3 regions of the Microbispora sp. H10830 genome follow, and region 3 is predicted to be linked to each of the others. Evidence: riboswitches for the same ligand, from Rfam matches in the RefSeq annotation. Region 3 holds a riboswitch; each other region holds the start of a gene.
The links. A riboswitch is a leader RNA that binds a small molecule or an ion and turns the genes downstream of it on or off. The one in region 3 is predicted to bind cyclic di-AMP.

Region 1 (4,073 bases), on a different contig from region 3:
CTCGGTGGTCACCCCGCAGATCACCAGGGTGGGGCGGCCGGCGGACACGACGGCCTCACGCCAGGCGGCGTCGTCCCAGCAGGACGGTCCGGTGCGCACGTACGGCTCGCTGTCCGGCACCTCCTCGATCATCACGGGGCCGCCCGGGCGAGGCGCGGCCGAGACGGTGAACGGGATGTCGAGGGCTGTGACGAGCCCGTTCAGGACCTTGGCCGCCCGGCGGATGGAAGAGGCCGGGTTGGTGACACTGGCGTCGACGATGCCGTCCTGGAGGTCGGCGAACACCACGTGGACGGAGGAGGGGATCAACATCGTTCTGACTCCTAATCATTCAGAGCTTGAATCGTATGAATACGGTAGCATTGAAGGCATGAACGGTGTCAAGCTGACCTCCACGCTGGCCTTCCGGCTCGGCACACTGGGGGCCGTGATGACCGAGCGGTTCTCGGCACGCCTGGCCACCCACGGACTCAAGCCCAAGCACGTGGGACTGCTGGCACTGCTGGAGTCCGGAACGGCGACCTCTCAGCTCGACATCGCCAAGCTCATGAACGTGGCGCCCAGCCTGGTGGTGTCGCTCGCCGACCGCCTGGAGGAGCTCGGCGCCGTACGGCGGGAACGCGACCCCGTGGACCGGCGCAGGCAGACGCTCGCGCTCACCGAAGAGGGCCGGGAGTTGCTGGCCACGTGCACCGCGGCGGCGGCCGAAATCGACACGGAACTGACCGGCGGCCTCAGCCCCGAGGAGACGGAGGCACTGCGGAGCGTTCTGGGCACGCTGGCCCGCCGCAACGGCCTGCCCGCGGACTAGACGACCAGCGCCTCCTCACCGCCCGGCCGGCGCAGGTCATCCCTGCGAGCCGTTCGCGGTCTACATGCGCGCGCCCAGGTGACCTGGTGACGCTTGACGAGTGTGACGAGGGCCACATCTTCCCTCTTATGACCGCTGCGACCTGCGGTTTTGTGCTTTTGATCCTTTTTACGTGACTCTTATCCTTTTGGTGCCCTTTGCGCCAATATGGGGCAACTTGGTAGTTTCCTTGCCCTGCGACGGGGTCCATGTGACGCCGTCGTTACGAACCCGGCCCGGCCGTGTTCGAGACGACCATCCACTGTCACCGTCGCCACGTCCTCTCCGCCCCCCTGGGCGCCGGTGATGCCGAATCCGTGCAGCAAGGAGGCTCGGAGCCGGGGAACCAATCGACCTTCGACGAAGGTCTGGGGTGAATCGGCGCGCCAGCGCCGTAGGGCGACTTCCCTGCCCGAATCCGTCAGCTAACCCGGTAGGCGCAAGCGGAAGACCCTAGGGAGAGATCCCCTGTTCACCAACTCCACCACTCTGCTCCGCGTTGCCTGTGTCACTCTCAGTAGCGCAGCGCTCACCGCCTCCACAGGAGCATTGAGCGCACTCCCCGCGTCCGCCGCGTCGGCGACAGCCCCGCCCTCGGCCCCGGCGGTCATCCCACCCGAGCCCCCCGCCACGGTGACCACCCCGTACAACGGCGAGGCTCCCACGGCGTCCACGGCGAATGACTCCGCGAACACGAAGCTCACCAAGTCGGCCCGCCAGCAGGAGAAGGCCGATCACGCCATCAAGGTGGCGAAGAAGCACCTCGGCGATCCGTACATATGGGGCGCCACGGGCCCACGGGCGTTCGACTGCTCCGGGCTGGTCCAGTTCGCCTGGCGCAAGGCCGGCGTCAAGCTCCCGCGCACGACGTGGTCGATGCTCGACGCCGTCAAGAAGAGGGTCTCCCTGGCGCATCTCAAGCCCGGCGACCTCATCTTCACCAGTGGCGGCGGCCACGTGGGCATGTACATAGGGCACAAGAAGGTGATCAGCGCTCCCCACAGCGGCGCGGTGGTCAGCGTCGACAGGCTCAACGGTTACTGGAGGAGCAGCTTCCTCGCCGCCGTGCGCCCCGGCGTCTGACCCTGGGCCGCGGAGACATCCTCGCCGGAGATGCCCCGAGGCGTGCCGCCGTCCGGGGCGTCTCCGCCGAGGGCCGACCAGGAGCCGGAGACTACGCGTCCTTCGCGATGAGGCGCTGGAGCAGGGCCAGCAGGGTCCCGCGGTCCCCGTCCGACAACGGGATGTAACACCTGGCGAGCACCTCGTCGGCGACCTTGTGCCCGGCTTCCAGGACTCGCTCCCCGGAAGGGGTGAGATGGTGCTCGATGCGCCGGCCGCGCCCGGGCCGGCGCTCGATCCACCCCTGGGCCACCAGGCGCCCGGCGAGGGTTCCGAATGCCTGCTCGGTCTGGAAGGTCGCCGCGGCCAGTTCCCGGGCCGACGCGCCGGGAGAACGGCTGATCGCCCGGAGGGCGTCCCACTGGGCCAGCGTCGCGCCGATCGCCGAGAGCCCGCTCTCCAGGGCCCGGTGCTGCCGATACTGGGCCTGCTTCACCGCTCGTCCGAGTTCTTGCAGATCGCCATGCACGGCATGAGTCTAGTACGAGACTAAGCTACTTTAAATAAATATCCTTAGTTATGCTGGGCCCATGAACACCATCCCGCTCTACGACGACCTGTCCCTCACGGTGTCGGAGGCCGGAACCGGCAGACCGGCCCTGATCCTGCACGGCGGCGGCGGCCCCGCAACCGTCGCCGGACTCGCCCAGCACCTTCGCCGGACGACGCACACCATCACGCCGGTGCACCCCGGCTGGGACGGCACCCACCGCCCCTTATGGCTCACCGGCATAGACGACCTCGCCCTGGCCTACCTGCACTACCTGCATCGGCTCGGACTGCGCGACGTCCTCGTCGTCGGCTCCTCCCTCGGCGGCTGGACCGCCGCCGAGATGGCCGTACGCGACACCGCGGGGATCATCACCGGACTGGTGCTGATCGACGCCGTCGGCGTGCACATCCCCGGCCAGCCGATCCGCGACTTCTTCTCCCTCGACGCCCGCGGCGTCGCCGAGTACGCCTGGCACGACTCGCAGCGCTTCTACGCCGATCCGGCCGGCGTTCCCGCCGACCAACTCGCGCGCCGGGCAGCCGACATGGCCACCATGCGCACGCTGGCCGGCGACCCCTACATGCACGACCCCAAACTGCTCCGCCGGCTGCGACACGTCGACGTACCCGCTCTCCTGCTGTGGGGGGAAAGCGACCGGATCGTCACCCCCGCTTACGGCGCCGCCTACGCCGACGCCTTCGGAAACGGACGGCTGGAGGTGATTCCGGAGGCCGGCCATCTGCCGCACATCGAACAGCCGGCAGCCGCCTTCACCGCGATCGACGACTATCTGCGGGCAGCCGCGGCCCGGTGAGCGGCGGCGCACCTCGAAGCCGCACCTACGCTGCGCATCATGGAACTCCGGCAACTCAAATACTTCGTCGCGGTCGCCGAGGAGCTTCACTTCGGACGTGCGGCCGAGCGGCTGATGATCGTCCAGTCGGCGGTCAGCCAGCAGGTCGCACGGCTCGAGCGTGAGCTGAGGGTCGAGCTGTTCGACCGGTCGCCGCGGCATGTGCGGCTGACGGAGGCGGGTGAAGCGTTCCTGCCCGCCGCACGCGAGGTGCTGGACGCCGAACGCCGGGCGCTGACCACGATCGAGCGTTTCACGGACGGCCGGGAGACCGTGCTGCGTGTCGGCACCAGCAGGGGCATGGGGCAGCGGCTCGAGCGGGTACTCGAACGGCTGGTCGCGGGGACGCGGGTGGAGCTGCTGTCGGCCTCACCGGAAGAACGGCTGCGGCGGGTCGCCGACGGCCGGTTGGACGCCGCCTTCGTCCGCGGCGACGTCACCGCGCCGGACGGCGTGCGGCTGATCCCTGTCTGGCAGGACCCGCTGCTGGTCGCCCTTCCCGCCCATCACCCGCCTGCCGAGGCGGCGGGCGATCCCGTCGCGGACGTGCCGTCCGCGGGGATCGACCTGGCCGAGCTGGCCGGGCTACCCCTGTACCTGGTCGGCCGCGAGGTCAATCCGCCGCTGGTCGCTCTGGTGCGCGAGGCATGCAGGGACGCCGGATTCGAGCCCGTTCCCGGGCCTCCGCACAGCTCGCTGCAGGACACGCTGGCCGCCCTGGGCGCGGGGATCGACGGATGGACAGTGATCTACGC
Region 2 (4,073 bases), on a different contig from region 3:
ACCCGGGCGATCCGGCGGCGGGTGTACTCGCCGAGGTAGGTCACGACGTCGGCCCCCGCGCCGATCCGGCGCAGCAGGGCGCGCGCGCCCGGCAGGCGGGCCCACGACGCCTCGTGCCCGTGGGTGAGCATGACGATCCGGCCCGCGCCCGCGGCGCGCAGGACGGGAGCGAGCAGCCCCAGCGGCGCCGCCGCCCCGAAGACGACGGTGGCGCCGTCCTCGACCAGCGCCGCCGCCCTCCTCGCCACCGAGCGCGTCGGCAGCATCAGCGAGGAGGGATGACGGACCACCTCGTACGGCTGGCGGGCGTCGAACTCCTCACACCCCTTCCAGCGCGGGGCGTACACGACCACGGAGCCGGGCGGCCTGCGCGAGGCGAGGCCGTGCACGAACGCCTGGATGCCGCCCGGTCTGGGCGGGAAGTCGTTCGTGACGATCAGCGTCCGCTTCGTCATCCTCACCCCCGCTGCCCGCGCGGTCCGCCCGCGCCGCCCGAGAACGCATTGTCGCAGCCGCGATCGCACCCGCACCTCATGGAGATCGGGCGCCCTGTGGAGATCAGGACCGGGCGAGCCGCTCGCGCGCGTACGACCGCCATTCGCGGGTCAGGCCGTCGGCGGACAGCCCGAGAACCTCCCGCAGCGCGGCGCCGATCCCCTCGCGCAGCGCGGCGCGGTAGAGGGCGACCAGCCTCCGCTCGCCGAACCGGGCCGCGACGTAGCGACAGGCGAGCCACGCCTCCTCGTACGCCTGGGCGGGCCTGGCGGCGAAGTCGGCGGGCCCGGGCAGGCCGTTCAGCGCCGGCCTCCCGGCGGCCACGTCGGCGGCCAGTTCGGCGGCGACCGTACGGACCGGCAGTCCGCTGTCCAGGTAGCCCATGTAGTCGGCGAAGCCTTCCATGAGCCACATCGGCACCGCGCGGGGACCGGCGGTCGCGACGTGCGTCAGCTCGTGGGTCACGACGACCAGGCGGCCGGTCGCGGACAGACGGGCGAACGCCGCCGGCTGCACGATCACGCGGCCGCCGGTGGCGACGGCCGCCAGGCCGTCCACCTTCGCCGGCTCCGCCAGCACGGCGGCCTGCTCCTCGGTGCGCGGCACGAGCACCACCGCGCCGCCGTACCCGCCCCAGATCCTCGTGACCGTGCGGCCCGCGCGATCGGCCAGCGCGGCGATCTCGGCGACCAGCGGCCGGGGCGACCCGACGACGACGGCACGCCCGCCGCGGGCGACGGAGGCACCGATCCACATGCCCGGGTGCTCCCGCACGGCGGCCCGGGCGTCCAGTCGCAGGGGAAGCAGCGGGTCGGGCGGGGCCGCGCCGGCGGGCCCGGCGAGCAGCGCGGCCAGCGCGGCGGCCACGGCCGCGATCCGGCGGGGACGGACCCCGTGGGGCGGAACCTCGGGCCGGCGCCGATCGGCCTCGGCGCGCGCGCCCGGCACGCCCCCGGGCGCGGCGCTCGTGACAGTCACGCCGTGCATGGTAACCAGCACGTGCCACGGCCCCGTCCACCTCGGCGAGGTGGACGGGGCCGTGAGGACGGCGCCGGTCGAGGGGGCTGGTGACCGGTGCCCGTCAGACGCCGGGACGGACGGCACCCACGAAGGTGCTCCTCCGGTAGGCGTCCAGCTTGTCGATCCGGACCCGCGTGCCGGTGTGCGGAGCGTGGATCATCCTGCCGTGCCCGACGTACATGCCGACGTGGCCGCCGCCGCTGGTGAAGATCAGGTCACCCGGCTCGAAGTGACCCCAGGACACCTTCTTCCTGACCGCGCCGCGGATGGACCACGTCGTGCGCGGCAGCCGTACGCCCGCCTTGCGCCAGGCGTACTGGACCAGGCCCGAGCAGTCGAACGCGCCCGGTCCCGTGGCCCCGTAGCGGTAGGGGTCGCCGATCTGCTTCTCCGCGGCCTTCACCGCGCGCTGGGCCTTGACCCGCTGGAGCGAGGCCCTGCTGATCTTCCGCTTGGCGGCGTGCTTCTTGGTCTGCTTCTTCGCGGCGGCCTTGCGGGCGGCGGTTTTCGCGCTCGTCGCGGTGCCCGTCTTCGTGGCCGTCTTCGTCGCTGTGGCCGTCTTGACGACCGTGACCGTCACCGTGTCGGCCGCCGCCGGATGTGCTCCGGCGACCCCTACGGATGCCGTCAAAGCGGCACTACCAAGGGCAATTCGGGCAAGACGGGACAGGCTAGCGGGGGTGGTAGACAGGATCTCTCCTCGGGTCTTCCGCTCACGCCTACCGGGTTAGCTGACGGGTTCGGGCGGGGAAGTCGCCCTACGGCGCGCGATGCGCCGATTCACCCCGGACCTTCGCGTGAAGGTCGATGGTTCCCCGGCTCCGTGCCTCCTGACTGCACGGACTCGGCAGGCCACCGGCGTCGGGGGATCCCGCGAAGGGGAGGGTGATGGAGGACGCCGATGACGGTGGATGACTGCGCGCCCCGGCCGGCCGACCGGGTGCGCCGCGGCGAGGTGTGCTCGCCGCGGCCCAGAAGCTACCGAGGTCCCGCCGCGTTCGGCAAAGCCCCACCGCCGGATAAAGATCGGATAACGAAGGCCGCCGAGAAGAAAGCGCAGCTTACCCGCACCGCAAACGGCTAAGTGTGACTCTGCTCACAATCTCGGCAACAACGACCAAATCGGGTCACAGAAGCCACAAAAGGCACAGAGATCACGAACATGGCCGGGCCCTCAGGGGCGCACAGCTCCGATCGCGTGATACTCGGCGAGTGTGACAATCTTCACAACGTCGCCGGTCTGGGGGGCATGGACGACCTTGCCGTCGCCGGCGTAGATGCCGACGTGCCCGTACCCGGCGTGCCAGAGCAGGTCACCCGGCTGGAGCTCGTCCAGCGAGACCCTGCGGCTCGCGCCCCAGGCCCACTGTTCGTAGCTGGTCCGGGGCAGCGTCACGCCCGCCGCCGCCCACGCGGCCTGCACGAGCCCCGAGCAGTCCCAGGAGTCCGGTCCGGTGCCCCCGTAACGGTAGGGCTTGCCGACCTGCTTGTAGGCGAACTGGAGGGCCGACAGCGCGTTGCCGGACGCCGGCCCGGCGTAGACGACTCCCGCGCTGTTGGGGTTGCCGGGGTTGTACGTCCCGAGCGAGCGCAGCAGCTTCATCTGCTCACGGACGAGCTTGTCGACCTTGTCCTTCTCGTCGGCGAGCTCGCCCCTGACGTCGGTGGCCTCCTTGTACACCACCTTGCTCTGGTCGCGGCGGTCCTTGAGGTCCTTGATGGCGCCCTCGTACTCCCGGAGCCGCCCGGCCCGCTCGGCCGACATGTGGTTGAGCGTGGCGAGGCCGCTGAGCATCGCATCGGGGTTGGAGCTGTAGAAGACGCCGCCCCACGACCCCATCTCGCCGACCTGGTAGCTGCTGACGGCCATCGAGACCAGCCCGGAGCGCAGCGCCTCGACCCGGACGTTCTGCTTCTTGTAGTCGCCGTTGATCGCGAGGTACTTCTCCCTCGCCTTCTTCCACTTCTCGTTGGCCGCGTTGTAGCGGTCCACGAGCTTGTCGGCCTGCTCGTTGAGCTTGCTCAGCTTCGCCTTGGCCTGCGCGACTGTGGGCTTCGGATCCGCCTGCGCGCCCGCCATCGGCGTCAGCAGGACCACGGCGGCCAGACCGGCGGCCACCGGCACACGCCCTCGCACTGAGCCCCCTTGAGGATCAACCTCTTAGATCAACGAAACCTGCGGCGCGACTCTATCTAGGCGATCTTGATGCTTCAACCTATTCGCAGGTATTCGCGGCAGTCATCACTCACCGTGACGACGCCGGTCCGGAGCGCGCGTACGGCGCTTCAGCTCCGGCCGAGACGGCGCAGCAACAGGAGCGAGGGCACCGGCCGGGCACCCATGCGGCGCACCGACTCGGCCACCTCCCGGTCGGAGGAGACCACGGCGATGGCCCGGCCCGGCGGCTCCGCCCGCACCAGCGTGCGGATGAGGTCGTCGGCGATCTCCCCGGGCGCGCTGAACATCACCCGCACCCCGCGCGGCGCGGACACCTGGACGGGCCCGTTCAGCTCGGCGCCGTCGAACACGCACGTCACCTCCGCCCGCGTCTGCACGG
Region 3 (4,073 bases):
GCAGGTCCTGGCGGACCTGCTCGCCGCGGCCGAGCCCGGCCTGGTCGCGAGCGCCGGCCCGCGATACTTCGGGTTCGTGGTCGGCGGCGCGACACCGGCCGCGACCGCGGCCGACATCCTCGCGGCCGGTTGGGACCAGATCGCGACCAACTCCGTCACGTCGCCGGCGGCCATGGCGGCCGAGGCCGCCGCCGGCGCCTGGCTGAAGGAGCTGCTGGGGATCCCGCCGTCGGCGTCGGCCGGGTTTCGTCACGGGCGGCCAAGCGGCCAACACCGTCGGGCTCGCCGCCGCCCGGCACCAGGTGCTGTCGGACGCGGGCTGGGACGTGGAACGGCGCGGACTGCTCGGAGCGCCGCCGATCCGGGTGATCGCGGGGGAGGAGCGGCACGGGACCATCGACCGGTCGCTGCGCCTGCTCGGGCTCGGGACGGACGTGGTGGAGCCGGTGCCCACCGGGCCGAGCGGCGCCATCGACCCCGGGGCGCTGCGGGATGTGCTGCGAGGCGGCTCCCCGGGCCCCGCCATCGTGTGTCTCCAGGCCGGCAACGTGAACACCGGCGCCTTCGACCGGCTGCGGGAGGCGTGCGAACTGGTTCGCCGGCACGGTGGGTGGGTGCACGTCGACGGGGCGTTCGGGCTGTGGGCCGCGGCGAGCCCTGCGACCCGGCATCTGGTGAACGGGCTGGAGCTGGCCGACTCCTGGGCCTGCGACGGCCACAAATGGCTGAACCTCCCGTACGACTCGGGCTTCGCGTTCTGCGCCCGGCCCGCCGTGCACGCGGCGGCGATGTCCTACGCCGCCCCTTACCTGGTCGGTTCGGGCACCCAGGCACCGTGATCGCGGTGACCCCGCACCGGCGGGCTGGTACGGCCATGCGTCAGGTGCGCACGATTCACGGACGGGAGTCGTCCCGCAGGCGGCGCTCCCGCCTGCCGCGGGCGAGTTCGGTGCCCAGGGCGTCCAGGCGCTGGTTCCAGAAGCGGCGGAAGTGGTCGAGCCAGATGTCGACCTCGCGCAGCGGCGCGGGGTCGACGGCGTACAGGCGCCGGGTGCCCTCGGCCCGGACCGTCGCGAAGCCGCTTTCCCGCAGCACGCGCAGGTGCTGGGACACCCCGGGCTGGGAGATCCCGAACTCCTCCTGCACGATCGCGCCGATCTCCCCGGCGGGGCGCTCTCCCTCGGCGAGCAGTTCCAGGATCCGGCGGCGCACCGGATCACCGAGGACGTCGAACGCGTGCATGCCGCCAGGCTCGCAGCTCACGCTTATATAGGTCAATTTGGAGGGAGCCGGACGCTCTCGGTGGGGACGGCGAAGCGCGCCGGGATCACCGGCGCGCTTCGGGGCGGTCGTCCGTCAGGAGGAGGCGGATGCGGATGCGGATGCGTCCCCGGGATACATCGGGTAGCCATATCCGGCCACCTGCCAGGTGGGACGGGTGCGGGCCTCGACGGCACCGCCGTCGCCGGTGTTGCCCTCGATTGTCCGGATCGTGCCGTCGCCGTTGTCCTTGACGACGAACCCGACGTGCTCGACGTCGTCGATGTCCTTGCTGCCGTTCCAGTTGAAGAACACCACCGCGCCCGGCTTGGGCGTGCGGCCCCAGCGGCCGTGGTCGGCGAACCAGCGGGCGTGCTCCACGGTGTAGGCGTCGGAGCCCATGACCGGACCGATGCCGAGCTGCTGTCCCACCCACGAGACGAACATGTCGCACCAGGCCGCGTTGAGGTAGCCCTTGAGCGTGCCGCCGTCGCGGGCGAGCGTCTCGCGGGCGCGGGGAGTGGACATGTACCACTGCTGGAACTTGGTCCCGCCGCCGTTGGCGTTCTCGCTGATCCCGACCTGGCTCCTGGCCAGGGTCAGCACGTCGGTCGCGCTGACCTTGGGCAGCGTGGAGGCGATCTCGGACATGGACTTCGCGGCCGCCGCGCCCTTGCCGGTGGCCGGGTTGTCCGCGTGCGCTGCCGGCGACGCGATCAGCACCGCCGAGGCCAGTGCCCCGCCCGCGAGGGCAGCGCGAAGACAGGTGTTGAGGACGTGCATGGTGGGGCGTACTCCCTTACTTCCATGCCGCCTACCGGGTTAGCTGACGGGTTCGGGCTGGAAGTCGCCCTACGGCACGCATGCCGATTCACCCCAGGAGAGGTGGGTCCCCGGCTCCGCGCGGACGCGGACTCGGCGGCCGGGCGGCAGGCCGGGTCGGCCGGCCGCGTCGGTCTGAGGAGGGCTTCTTGACCATTGAGATGAGCAAGTGCGCCCTGAGATGCCTAAAACGTAATAGACCAGGTCAAACCGGTCAAGTTAGAACAACTCAGATTTTACTGGGCAGTAGGCAGCAAACCTGGCGCGGACGGGTAGCGGGCGCGCCGCGATCACCGGCGGCAGGAGAATCCGGGCTCACCCGGGCAGGCGTACGGTCACCGTCAGGCCGCCCTCCGGCCGGGCGAGCGCCTCCACCTCGCCGCCGTGCGCCACGGCGATGGCCCGGACGATGGACAGGCCCAGCCCCGCCCCCCGGGCGGAGCGGACGCGGTCGCCGCCGAGCCGGCGGAACGGCTCGAACAGGTCGTCCACCTCGTATGGCGGGACCAGGGGCCCGGTGTTCTCCACCGTCACGCTCACCCCGGCCTCCTCCTCCCGCAACCGGACCCAGACCTCCCCGTCCCGCACGTTGTACTTGATCGCGTTCTCCAGCAGGTTGACCAGGCAGCGTTCGAGGAACAGCGGGTCGCCGTGCGCGACCGCCGGGCACAGGTCCTCGTGGACGACCACCTTCCTGCGGCGCGGCTGCAGGTCGATCTGCTCCATCGCCATGCGGACGACCTGCCGCAGGTCGACCGGCTTGCGGGCCGCCAGCTCCTGCTCCGACTGCGCCAGCATGAGCAGGCCCTCGATCAGCCGCTCGTACCTCGCGTTGGTGCCGAGCAGCGTGCGGGCCAGCGCCTTGAGGTCCTCCGACGCCGCCGGCTCCTCCAGCGACACCTCCAGGACCGTACGGTTGACCGCCAGCGGGGTGCGCAGCTCGTGGGAGGCGTTGGCGATGAACCTGCGCTGGGCGTCGAACACCCCGTGCAGCCGGTCGAGCATCGCGTCGAAGGTGTCGGCGAGCCGCTTGACCTCGTCCTGCGGCCCGCGCAGCTCGATCCGCTCGTGCAGCGTGCTCTCCGACAGCCGCTGCGCGGTCTCGGTCACCCGGTCCAGCGGGCGCAGGGCACGGTCGGCCACCAGGTAGCCCAGCACCACCGCGACGACCCCCACCAGGACCATGACGATCACCGACGACCTGAGCACGTCGGTCAGCACGTCGGCCGCCCCCTGCTCGACGTTGGTGCGCACCCGCTGCGCGAGCATGTCGCTGTCGGGCAACCTGCCCCCGAACACGGTTTGGGGGGTACCGGTCACCTTCGACGCCACCGCCACCACGAACCGCTGGTTGAGCGCCCGCGCGGTGAGCAGGTGGGTGAACCACAGCAGCACCGACCCCGCCAGGAAGAACAGCCCGCCGTACAGCAGGGTGAGCCGCATGCGCAGGCCGAGCCTGCTCCACGGGGACAGGACGCGGGTCACAGCCGGTACCCCCGGCCCGGCACGTTCTCGATAACCGCGGGCTCGCCCAGCTTGCGGCGCAGCGAGGTGATCGTGACGCGCAGCACGCCCGTGCCGGCGTCGGCGTGCTCGTCCCACACGCTCGCGCGCAGCCGGGCCGAGGTCACCAGCCCTCCGCCGGCGCACATGAGCTCGCGCAGCACGTCGAACTCCTTGCGGCCCAGCGCCACCTCACGCCCGTCGCGCACCACCGTACGGCGGGCGGGGTCGAGCCGGATCCCGGCCCGCTCCAGCACGGGCGGCACCACCCGGGGCGAGCGCCGGGCCAGCGCCCGGATCCGGGCCACCAGCTCGGCGAACGCGAAGGGCTTGACCAGGTAGTCGTCGGCGCCCAGGGACAGACCCCCGACCCGGTCCCGCACCCGCCCGGCCGCCGTCAGCATGAGGATGCGGCCGGTCCCGCTGGCCGTGACCAGTTCCCGGCACACCTCGTCGCCGTGCACCTCGGGCAGGTCGCGGTCGAGCAC

Region 1: linked by a shared signal. The riboswitch ahead of HHX35_RS08055 (C40 family peptidase) and the one ahead of HHX35_RS23960 (CHAP domain-containing protein) in region 3 are both predicted to bind cyclic di-AMP.
Region 2: linked by a shared signal. The riboswitch ahead of HHX35_RS01980 (C40 family peptidase) and the one ahead of HHX35_RS23960 (CHAP domain-containing protein) in region 3 are both predicted to bind cyclic di-AMP.

The regions. Positions count from the first base shown of each region.
Region 1 is NZ_JABBWX010000002.1:683,385-687,457, reverse strand. It holds gene HHX35_RS08065 (isochorismatase family protein) at 1-312, opposite strand, end outside; gene HHX35_RS08060 (MarR family winged helix-turn-helix transcriptional regulator) at 371-811, shown strand; cyclic di-AMP (ydaO/yuaA leader) riboswitch at 1,148-1,305, shown strand; gene HHX35_RS08055 (C40 family peptidase) at 1,400-1,933, shown strand; gene HHX35_RS08050 (MarR family winged helix-turn-helix transcriptional regulator) at 2,025-2,441, opposite strand; gene HHX35_RS08045 (alpha/beta fold hydrolase) at 2,503-3,279, shown strand; gene HHX35_RS08040 (LysR family transcriptional regulator) at 3,319-4,073, shown strand, end outside.
Region 2 is NZ_JABBWX010000001.1:429,096-433,168, forward strand. It holds gene HHX35_RS01970 (glycosyltransferase family 4 protein) at 1-455, opposite strand, end outside; gene HHX35_RS01975 (hypothetical protein) at 559-1,473, opposite strand; gene HHX35_RS01980 (C40 family peptidase) at 1,577-2,146, opposite strand; cyclic di-AMP (ydaO/yuaA leader) riboswitch at 2,221-2,375, opposite strand; gene HHX35_RS01985 (C40 family peptidase) at 2,690-3,652, opposite strand; gene HHX35_RS01990 (NYN domain-containing protein) at 3,802-4,073, opposite strand, start outside.
Region 3 is NZ_JABBWX010000009.1:305,242-309,314, reverse strand. It holds gene HHX35_RS42705 (hypothetical protein) at 1-174, opposite strand, end outside; partial or broken gene HHX35_RS23970 (pyridoxal phosphate-dependent decarboxylase family protein) at 267-839, shown strand; gene HHX35_RS23965 (helix-turn-helix transcriptional regulator) at 895-1,242, opposite strand; gene HHX35_RS23960 (CHAP domain-containing protein) at 1,357-2,043, opposite strand; cyclic di-AMP (ydaO/yuaA leader) riboswitch at 2,058-2,191, opposite strand; gene HHX35_RS23955 (HAMP domain-containing sensor histidine kinase) at 2,398-3,567, opposite strand; gene HHX35_RS23950 (response regulator transcription factor) at 3,564-4,073, opposite strand, start outside.